DNA from 2 places in the Nocardia sp. IBHARD005 genome. Region 1 is predicted to be linked to the other one. Evidence: riboswitches for the same ligand, from Rfam matches in the RefSeq annotation. Region 1 holds a riboswitch; the other holds the start of a gene.
The links. Region 1 has a riboswitch for thiamine pyrophosphate ahead of thiC (phosphomethylpyrimidine synthase ThiC). Riboswitches for the same ligand answer to the same signal wherever they lie in the genome.
Positions count from the first base shown of each region.

Region 2: linked by a shared signal. The riboswitch ahead of ACTWPB_RS21025 (TenA family protein) and the one ahead of thiC (phosphomethylpyrimidine synthase ThiC) in region 1 are both predicted to bind thiamine pyrophosphate.

Region 1 covers NZ_CP199935.1:2,010,273-2,014,687, reverse strand. Annotated here, with positions in the region: gene ACTWPB_RS09485 (MMPL family transporter) at 1-1,448, shown strand, start outside; TPP riboswitch at 1,523-1,647, shown strand; gene thiC (phosphomethylpyrimidine synthase ThiC) at 1,640-3,283, shown strand; gene ACTWPB_RS09475 (hypothetical protein) at 3,519-3,713, shown strand; gene ACTWPB_RS09470 (thioesterase family protein) at 4,089-4,415, shown strand, end outside.
Region 2 covers NZ_CP199935.1:4,449,594-4,454,008, reverse strand. Annotated here, with positions in the region: gene ACTWPB_RS21035 (LppX_LprAFG lipoprotein) at 132-938, opposite strand; partial or broken gene ACTWPB_RS21030 (MmyB family transcriptional regulator) at 1,120-1,663, opposite strand; TPP riboswitch at 1,857-1,953, shown strand; gene ACTWPB_RS21025 (TenA family protein) at 1,962-2,651, shown strand; gene ACTWPB_RS21020 (ABC transporter substrate-binding protein) at 2,699-3,670, shown strand; gene ACTWPB_RS21015 (ABC transporter permease) at 3,753-4,415, shown strand, end outside.

The DNA.
Region 1 (4,415 bases):
CGGTGATCCGCGCGATCCGCACCGCTGGTCGCACGGTCGTGTACTCGGCACTGGTCGTCGCGCTCTCGCTGTCGGCACTGCTGGTGTTCCCGCAGTACTTCTTCCGGTCCTTCGCCTATGCGGGCATCGCCGTGGTCGCCGCCGCCGCGGCCGCCGCGGTGATCGTGCTGCCCGCCCTGCTCATCCTGGTCGGTCATCGCATCGATGCCGGCGACCTGCGCGCACCGATGCGCCGGCTGTTCCGGCTGGCTCCCAGGACGGAAAAGGAACCGCGTCAGACGGCTTGGTATCGCCTTGTCATCGCCGTGATGAAGCGGCCGATGTCGATCGCGCTGGCCACCACCGCGTTCCTCCTACTGCTCGGCGCGCCGTTCCTCGGTGTCCAGTTCGGCTATCCCGACGACCGGGCGCTGCCGGCCGATGTTGCCAGTCGCGAAGTGGGCGACATCCTGCGCACCGAATTCAACGCCGACCTCGCCTCCAGCGCGACCATCGTGCTGCCCGAATTCCGTGGCAGCGCGGCGGAAATCGACACCTACGCCCGCGAGCTGTCCAAGGTGCCCGACGTACCGGCCGTCCTCAGCAGCGCGGCGGTGTATCGCAACGGGATGCGGGTGGCCGCGGGCGTGCCCGAGATGACGGACCCGCAGCACGGCGCCTATCTGTCGGTCGCGACCGCACTCGACCCCTACTCCACCGCGGGCGGCGACCAACTCGACACCCTGCGCACCGTCGCCGCACCGTCGAAGGCCCTGATCACCGGCCCGGGGGCGCTGAACCAGGACTCGGTCACCGCGATCACCGGCAAACTGCCGCTGGCAGGCGCGCTGATCGCGATCACCACCCTGGTGCTGCTGTTCCTGTTCACCGGCAGCGTGGTGTTGCCGATCAAGGCGCTGATCCTCAACATCTTGTCGCTGGCGGCGACGTTCGGCGCGATGGTGTGGATCTTCCAGGAAGGCCACCTGTCGGGCCTGCTCGGCTTCACCGCCACCGGCACCCTCAACCTGGCCATGCCCATCCTCATGTTCAGCCTGGCCTTCGGCGCGTCCATGGACTACGAGGTCTTCCTGCTGTCGCGGATTCGCGAGGAATGGCTGGCCGGGCCGAAGACCACCGAGGGCAATACCGAGGCCGTCGCGATGGGCGTGGCCCGCACCGGGCGCATTTTCACCGCCGCCGCGTTGCTGATGAGCATCGTGTTCCTCGGCGTCGCCACCTCGGGTGTGTCGATGATGAAACTGTTCGGCCTCGGCTGCGCGCTCGCGGTGATCAGCGACGCGACGGTCATCCGCGGCCTGCTCGCCCCCGCGCTCATGCGGATGATGGGCACCTGGAACTGGTGGTCGCCCAAGCCCCTCGTCGTGCTGCACAACAAGTTCGGGCTCGATGAGGCCGAGGACGCCGCGCACGACGCATCGAAGCGGCTCGACTCGGCGTCGGTGTAGCGACCCGCGCGCGCGATCGGTCCGGTCTATCCCCGGGCGGGTCGCGATTCACGGCGGGTATCGTCGGCGGGGCAATTCACACCAACGGGGGCTCGCACCAGCGGGCTGAGAGGACGGCTAGCCCACTCGGGCGTCAGGGCCGTCGACCGTATGAACCTGACCGGGTAATGCCGGCGTAGGGAGGAAGAATCATGGGCTCGAGCACGTCTTCTGACGGGACGATCGACACCGTCACCACCGGTCCGATCCAGGGCAGCGTCAAGCACTACCAGGAGGTAGACGGCCTGCGCATCCCGGTTCGCCGCATCAACCTCACCAACGGCGACCACTTCGATGTCTTCGACACCTCCGGTCCGTACACCGACGACACCGCGGTGATCGACCTCGAAGCAGGCCTGCCGAAACTGCGCGACGAATGGGACTCCCCCACCGTCGACGGCCCGCCGACCCAGCTCGCCTGGGCTCGCCAGGGCATCATCACCCCCGAGATGCGGTTCATCGCCGCCCGCGAGGGTGTCTCACCCGAACTGGTGCGTGACGAGGTCGCGCTCGGTCGCGCGGTGATCCCGGCCAACCACAACCACCCGGAGCTGGAGCCGACCATCATCGGCAAGAAGTTCCTGGTCAAGATCAATGCCAATATCGGCAACTCGGCGGTGTCGTCGTCGATCGCCGAAGAGGTCGAGAAGATGGTGTGGGCCGCGCGCTGGGGCGCCGACACCATCATGGACCTGTCCACCGGCAAGAACATTCACGAAACCCGCGAGTGGATCCTGCGCAACTCCCCGGTCCCGATCGGCACCGTCCCGATCTACCAGGCGCTGGAGAAGGTGAACGGTGATCCCACCAAGCTCACCTGGGAGATGTACCGCGACACCGTGATCGAGCAGTGCGAGCAGGGTGTCGACTACATGACCGTGCACGCGGGCGTGCTGTTGCGCTACATCCCGCTGACGGCCAAGCGCGTCACCGGCATCGTCTCGCGCGGTGGATCCATCATGGCCGCTTGGTGTTTGGCCCATCACCAGGAATCGTTCCTGTACACGCACTTCCGTGAGCTGTGCGAGATCCTGGCGAAGTACGACGTGACCTTCTCCCTCGGTGACGGCCTGCGCCCCGGCTCCATCGCCGACGCCAACGACGAGGCCCAGTTCGCCGAGCTGCGCACCCTCGGCGAGCTCACCACGATCGCGAAATCCTATGGCGTGCAGGTGATGATCGAGGGCCCCGGCCACGTGCCGATGCACAAGATCGTCGAGAACGTTCGCCTCGAGGAAGAGCTCTGCGAAGAGGCGCCGTTCTACACCCTCGGCCCGCTGGCCACCGATATCGCGCCCGCCTACGACCACATCACCTCGGCAATCGGCGCTGCGATCATCGCCCAGGCAGGCACCGCGATGCTCTGCTACGTCACGCCGAAGGAACATCTCGGCCTGCCCAACCGCGACGACGTCAAGGTCGGCGTGATCACCTACAAGATCGCCGCCCACGCCGCCGACCTCGCCAAGGGTCACCCGCACGCCCAGGACCGCGACAACGAACTGTCCAAGGCCCGTTTCGAATTCCGCTGGCACGACCAGTTCGCGCTCTCGCTCGACCCTGATACGGCCCGCGAGTACCACGACGAAACGCTGCCGGCCGAGCCTGCCAAGACCGCCCACTTCTGCTCGATGTGCGGTCCGAAGTTCTGCTCGATGCGCATCTCGGCCGATGTGCGCGAGTACGCGGAGAAGCAGGGTCTCACCGATGTGGCCGCCATCGAGGCGGGCATGGCCGAGAAGTCCGCCGAGTTCGCCGACCAGGGCGGCAAGGTGTACCTCCCGGTCGTCTCCTGACTGCTGCACCACCGTCGACGCCCGTCCGATCTCCGTGATCGGGCGGGCGTCGTACTGTGCGCACGCGCATGGTGCCGCGAATGCGATACCGGCAGCAAGCCCAGGATGCCGGGTCCGATCAGCACCCGCACCTTTCTGGACGCAACCCTGGATTTCGGGGCTTTCGCTCGCTGCGCCGATCGGTCACGCTGACGGTCGTGCCGACCGCCGGCACGCCGAGTACTGGAGTGAATCAATGAAGCGCATCGTCGCCGGAGCCCTCGCGGCCGCCGCCCTGTCCCTCGCCGCCCCCCTCGGCACCGCCCAGGCCGCGCCGCTCCCGGTCGCCGACTCCGGGTCTTCGTCCATCGGCTGCCCCTCCGACACCAGCCCGTGTGTCTGGCGCCCACTGTTCGACCTGTTCACAGCCCTCTACACGGGCAGCGCCTAGGCCGACCAGACGGGCGCGACCCGGCTGGCGGGTCACGCTTACGTCGCGCGAACAGCAGCTCCGCAATCGAATTGGGGGGCCGACGTCGCCCACCGCAGCACCCTGACCGATGCGGCGGTCATGGTGGCGATTTCGGGCCGACGTCGCCCACCGCGGCAACCTGACCTATGCGGCGGTCATGGTGGCGATTTCGGGCCGACGTCGCCCACCGCAGCACCCTGACCGATGCGGCGGTCATGGTGGCGATTTCGGGCCGACGTCGCCCACCGCAGCACCCTGACCGATGCGGCGGTCATGGTGGCGATCGGTGGAGCCTCCGGGCCGCGCGCATCACCGCAACAGACCAGGATCGTGGCGCGGGGTAACGTCGGCTAGGTGGCCGATGCTTTCTATCTCCAGGACCCCGCGGACCCGAACCGGTATCTCTCGACCGAGCTGACCAGGGGCCCTTGGTCGCCGGACGCCCAACACGCCGGACCGCCATCGGCGCTGCTCGGGCATGTGATCGAGCGATGTGAGCCGCGGGCGGGATTCCAGGTCGGGCGGGTCGCCGTCGAGATTCTCGGGCCGGTGCCGCTGGCTCCGCTGACCGCGCAGGCGAAGGTGGTGCGGTCGGGGCGCAGTGTCGAACTGATCGAGGCGACCCTGTCCACGGAGCGCGGGCCGGTGATGCAGGCCAACGCGTGGCGGCTCAAGCTCGCC
Region 2 (4,415 bases), 2.4 Mb from region 1:
CGTGCGTTCATGATTCGTTTACCGCGGGCGACACCCAGACGACACACCGGCCCGGGGCGGCGGAAGGCACTGTGTGCCAGGTTCCGCTGACCCCGGACCGGTGTGGTTTGATCCGGTAGTTCCGGCGAATTTCAGCCGGCGGGCTTGATGATGTTGACCGGCTCGGCCCAGTTCGACAGGCCGACAGTGACCTCGCCCTGATCCTTCTTCACCACGGCGCGAACAAGATTCGGGCCGTCGCCGGTGGAGGGCGCGTCCGAAGGCTTGGTGGAATCGGAGGCGGGCGGGGCGGTGTCCTGGATCCACACGGTGATCGGCATGGTGCCCGCGTTCTGGCCGATGCGCGGCACGATCGGGTCGATCACGGCGGCGTCGATGGCGCCGGAGACCTTGACGGTGTTGATGCCGTCGATCACCTCACGGCCCTCGGTCTTCGCGTTCTGGATATTGGCGATCACATTCGCGATGCCCTTGTCCTTGTCCAGGATGACACCCGGATCGTAAACCTTCTCGGCCGGACCCGCGGGCACGTAGCGGCCGCCGGCCTGGGTGTACAGGACCTTGTCCACCACCAGGAATTTCGCCTCGGTGAAGGAGGCCTCCGGGGTGAGCTTGACCTTCGCCTCACCCATCGCGGCGCCGGAGCCCTGGGTCTCGTTGGTGACATCGGCGGAGACGGTTTCCACCGGCAGGTCGGGCAGGTTCTTGACGTTGATCTTCAGGTGCACGTTGCGCAGGGTCTGCGTGGTCTTCGCCGACTCCTTCACGATCTGTGCGCCCTCGGGCAGCTGGCCGGTGGGCGCCGGGCCCGCCGTGGTGGCCGAATCGTCTTTCGTGCAGCCGGATACGAGAGCAGCGCAGACCGCCGCCGCCGCGACGACCGAAGTGATGCCGGAACGTCGCGCGAAGCGCCGACGCGAGGTGGGGTTCGGTGTCATGTCGATCAAGTGTCATCCCCTGGAGATGGTCGTATATCGGTATGAGGCAGCCGAAGACCATCGTTCATCTCGCGCGCTCCCCCGTCGGCGATAGTACCCGAGGAGTTCGATTCGCGAGTTCTCTGCACGCACTGACGATTTCGGATATCTGACACCCGCCGACATACACAATTACCCCAGGTCAGACGACTGCGTGGAACCGCCGCCGGTGCTCATCGACCGGGCGCAACCGCGCTTGGTCCGACATCGCCCATAGCACGGACAGTTTCGCTGCCTCCGCCGCGTCGACCGGAGTGAAGATCTGGATCCACTCGCCGTCGGTGGCGGGCAACGCCATCATCGTGAGATGCATCGCGAGCTCGCCGACCGCGGGGTGCTGGATCACCTTGATCAGGTTCACCGGCACCGCGACATCGTTGCGCGCCCACATTCCGGCGAATTCGGCACTGGCCCCACACAATTCGTTGACGAGCGCCTGCCACGTCGGGTCATCGAGGTGCCGGACGTAGGCGCCACGCAGGTAGGCGACCATCCGGCGCTTGTCAACGATGTTGTGCTGATAGGGGTTACAGCACTCGGGCGTCAGGAACACCGTTCGCAGGACATTGCTGCCATCGTCGGTGAGGCTGGGAAAACAGTGCGCGATAGGCGTCGTTGTGCGCCAGGACGCTGTACTTGGAATCGAGCAGCACGGCGGGCAGCGGCGAGAGCTGGTCCAAGATCATCGGCAGGCCCGGCTGCTGATACCCGTACTCTATGGGAGTCGATCAACTCGTCGCGGCACCGCGGTCCGCCGGACCTGGACACGGCGGCCGCTACACCCGGCTGACACGGGCCCGCGAACGGTGGCCCGACGACTACGACCCGGCGCTCTCGGGCCTTTCCCCGCGTGTCGGTGGCCGCTGCTAGGGTCGGTCGAGTTCTGACACGGGGTGTCTCGCAACCGCGAGGCTGAGAACAGACCCGCTGAACCTGTTCAGGTAATGCTGACGAAGGGATGTCACGGTGTTGCGCGCCCACCCCATGAATACCCATCGATTCACCGACCACCTCTGGGACCGGACGAAAGCCCTGCGGGCCGCGATCGACGATCTGGAATTCCTGCGCCTGCTCGGCGAGGGCACCTTACCGCTCGACGTGTTCGGCACCTACATCGAACAGGATTCGCTGTACCTCACCGGATACTCGAAGGCGCTGGCGATACTCGCCGCCAAGTCCCCGGACCCGCAGACCGCGGCCTTCTGGGCGACCTCGTCGGCGAATGCGGCCGCCGTCGAATCGGCCATGCACGAACAGCTGCTCACCGGAGGGGCGCTGCCGCCACGACAGGGTGAACCGGAGCATTCGCCGACCTGTCTGGCCTATGTTTCCTATTTGATCGCCGCCGCCGCGACCGAGTCCTACGCCGTCGCCGCCGCCGCCGCGCTGCCCTGTTTCTGGATCTACGCCGAAGTGGGCCGCGACCTGGCCGCGAGTGCCGCGAAGGTGATCGCCGCCGACCCCGCCCACCCGTACGCCCAGTGGGTGACCACCTACGGTGCCGAGGACTTCCAGAACGCCGCGTCGACGGCTCGATCACTGGTCGACGCGGCCGCCGAATCGGCAGGCGACCGGGAACGCGAAGCGATGGAGAAGGCGTTCACCCTCGCGGTGCGCTACGAGTTGCTGTTCTGGGACACCGCCCTGCACCCGCAGCCCTGGCCTGCCGCGTGAACGGGCACATACGCCGCGCGCTCGCGGTTGTCGCGACCACCGTCACGATGCTGTCGGTGCTCACCGCGTGTGGTTCGGGCGGCGGCTCCGATCAGACCATCCGCTTCGCGCTGGACTGGACACCGAATACCAACCACTCCGGATTGTATGTCGCGTTGCAGCGCGGCTACTTCGCCGACGCCGGTCTGGATGTGCAGGTACTGCCGTACAACAACACCTCGGTCGACACGGTGGTCGATGCCGGGAACGCGGAATTCGGGATCAGTACCCACAATTCGTCGACGTTCGCCCGCGCATCGGGTGCGCGGATCCAGTCGGTTCTCGCGCCCCTGCAACATTGGGCGACCGGGATCGGCGTCCGCGCTGACCGTACCGACCTCGTGAGCCCGAAGAATCTGGACGGCAAGACCTACGCCGGGTTCGGTGACCCGGGTGAGCGGGAGTCGCTCGCGCAGGTTATCCGCAACGACGGCGGCACCGGCGATTTCACCTCCGTCATGCTGGGATCGTCGGCTTACGAAGCCGTCTACTCCGGAAAGGCGGACTTCACCGTCTCGTATCTGGCATGGGAGGGCATCGAGGCCGAACACCACGGCACCCCGATGAAATACTTCCGCTACACCGATTTCGGATTCCCGGACTCCTACGCCATCGTGATCGACGCCAACGAAGGCTGGCTCGCCGAGAACCCGGATCGCGCGAAGAAGTTCGTCCAAGCCTTGCAGCGCGGCTACCAATTCGCCGCGGACAACCCGGACGCGGCAGCCCAGGACCTCATCGACGCCAACCCGGGCGCGTTCAACGACGAGAAGCTGGTCTTCGACAGTCAGCGAATGCTGGCCGAACAGTTCATGAAAGACCCGGACGGCCGAGTCGGGACCCAGACGGTGGAGCAGTGGTCGGCCAATTCCCGGTTCCTGTACCGCAGTGGCCTGCTCAACGGGCCCGACGGTAAACCACTGACCACCGAACCCGACTGGTCGACGTATTTCACCGATGACTACCTTGCCAACCCGTGACGGGTCCGTAGACGCGTCGGTCCTGCCCGACGACCGGATCGGCCGCTGGGCGGGAATCCGGTGGGCGGTGCCGTCGATCGTCATGGTGGCGATACTCGTGGCCGGGTGGCAGATCTATGTCACCACCAGTGGTGTGCGTCCGCAGGTGCTGCCGTCACCGCTGCGCGTGGTCGAGCAGGGCTGGGCGCATCGCGACGAGATCGGCACCCACCTGGCCGCCACCTTGCAGGTCACGCTGATCGGCTTCGCGGTCTCGCTGAGCTCGGCCTGGGTGCTGGCGGTGATCGTCGACTTCTCGCCGTGGCTGCGGCGCGCGTTGGTGCCGCTGTTCGTAGCGTCACAGACCGTGCCGATCGTCGCGATCGCGCCGCTGATGATCATCTGGTTCGGGTTCGGTCTGCTTCCGAAGATCCTGGTGGTCGCACTGGTCACCTTCTTCCCGATGGCCATCGGCCTGATCGAAGGGTTCGGCGCGGCCGACCGCGACGCGGGCGCGCTGCTGCGCAGCATGGGCGCTTCCCGTGTGCAGGTGTTCCGGTATGTGCGGCTGCCGTCGGCGGTGCCGCGGTTCTTCACCGCGTTGCGGATCGGGATCACCTACGCGGTCGTCGGTGCGGTGTTCGCCGAATACGTCGGCGCCAGTGTCGGTCTCGGCATCTACATGAGTCTGCAGAAGAATTCGTTCCGTACTGATCTGGTGCTGGCCGCGGTCGTGGTGACAGCGCTGCTGAGTATCGCGCTCTAC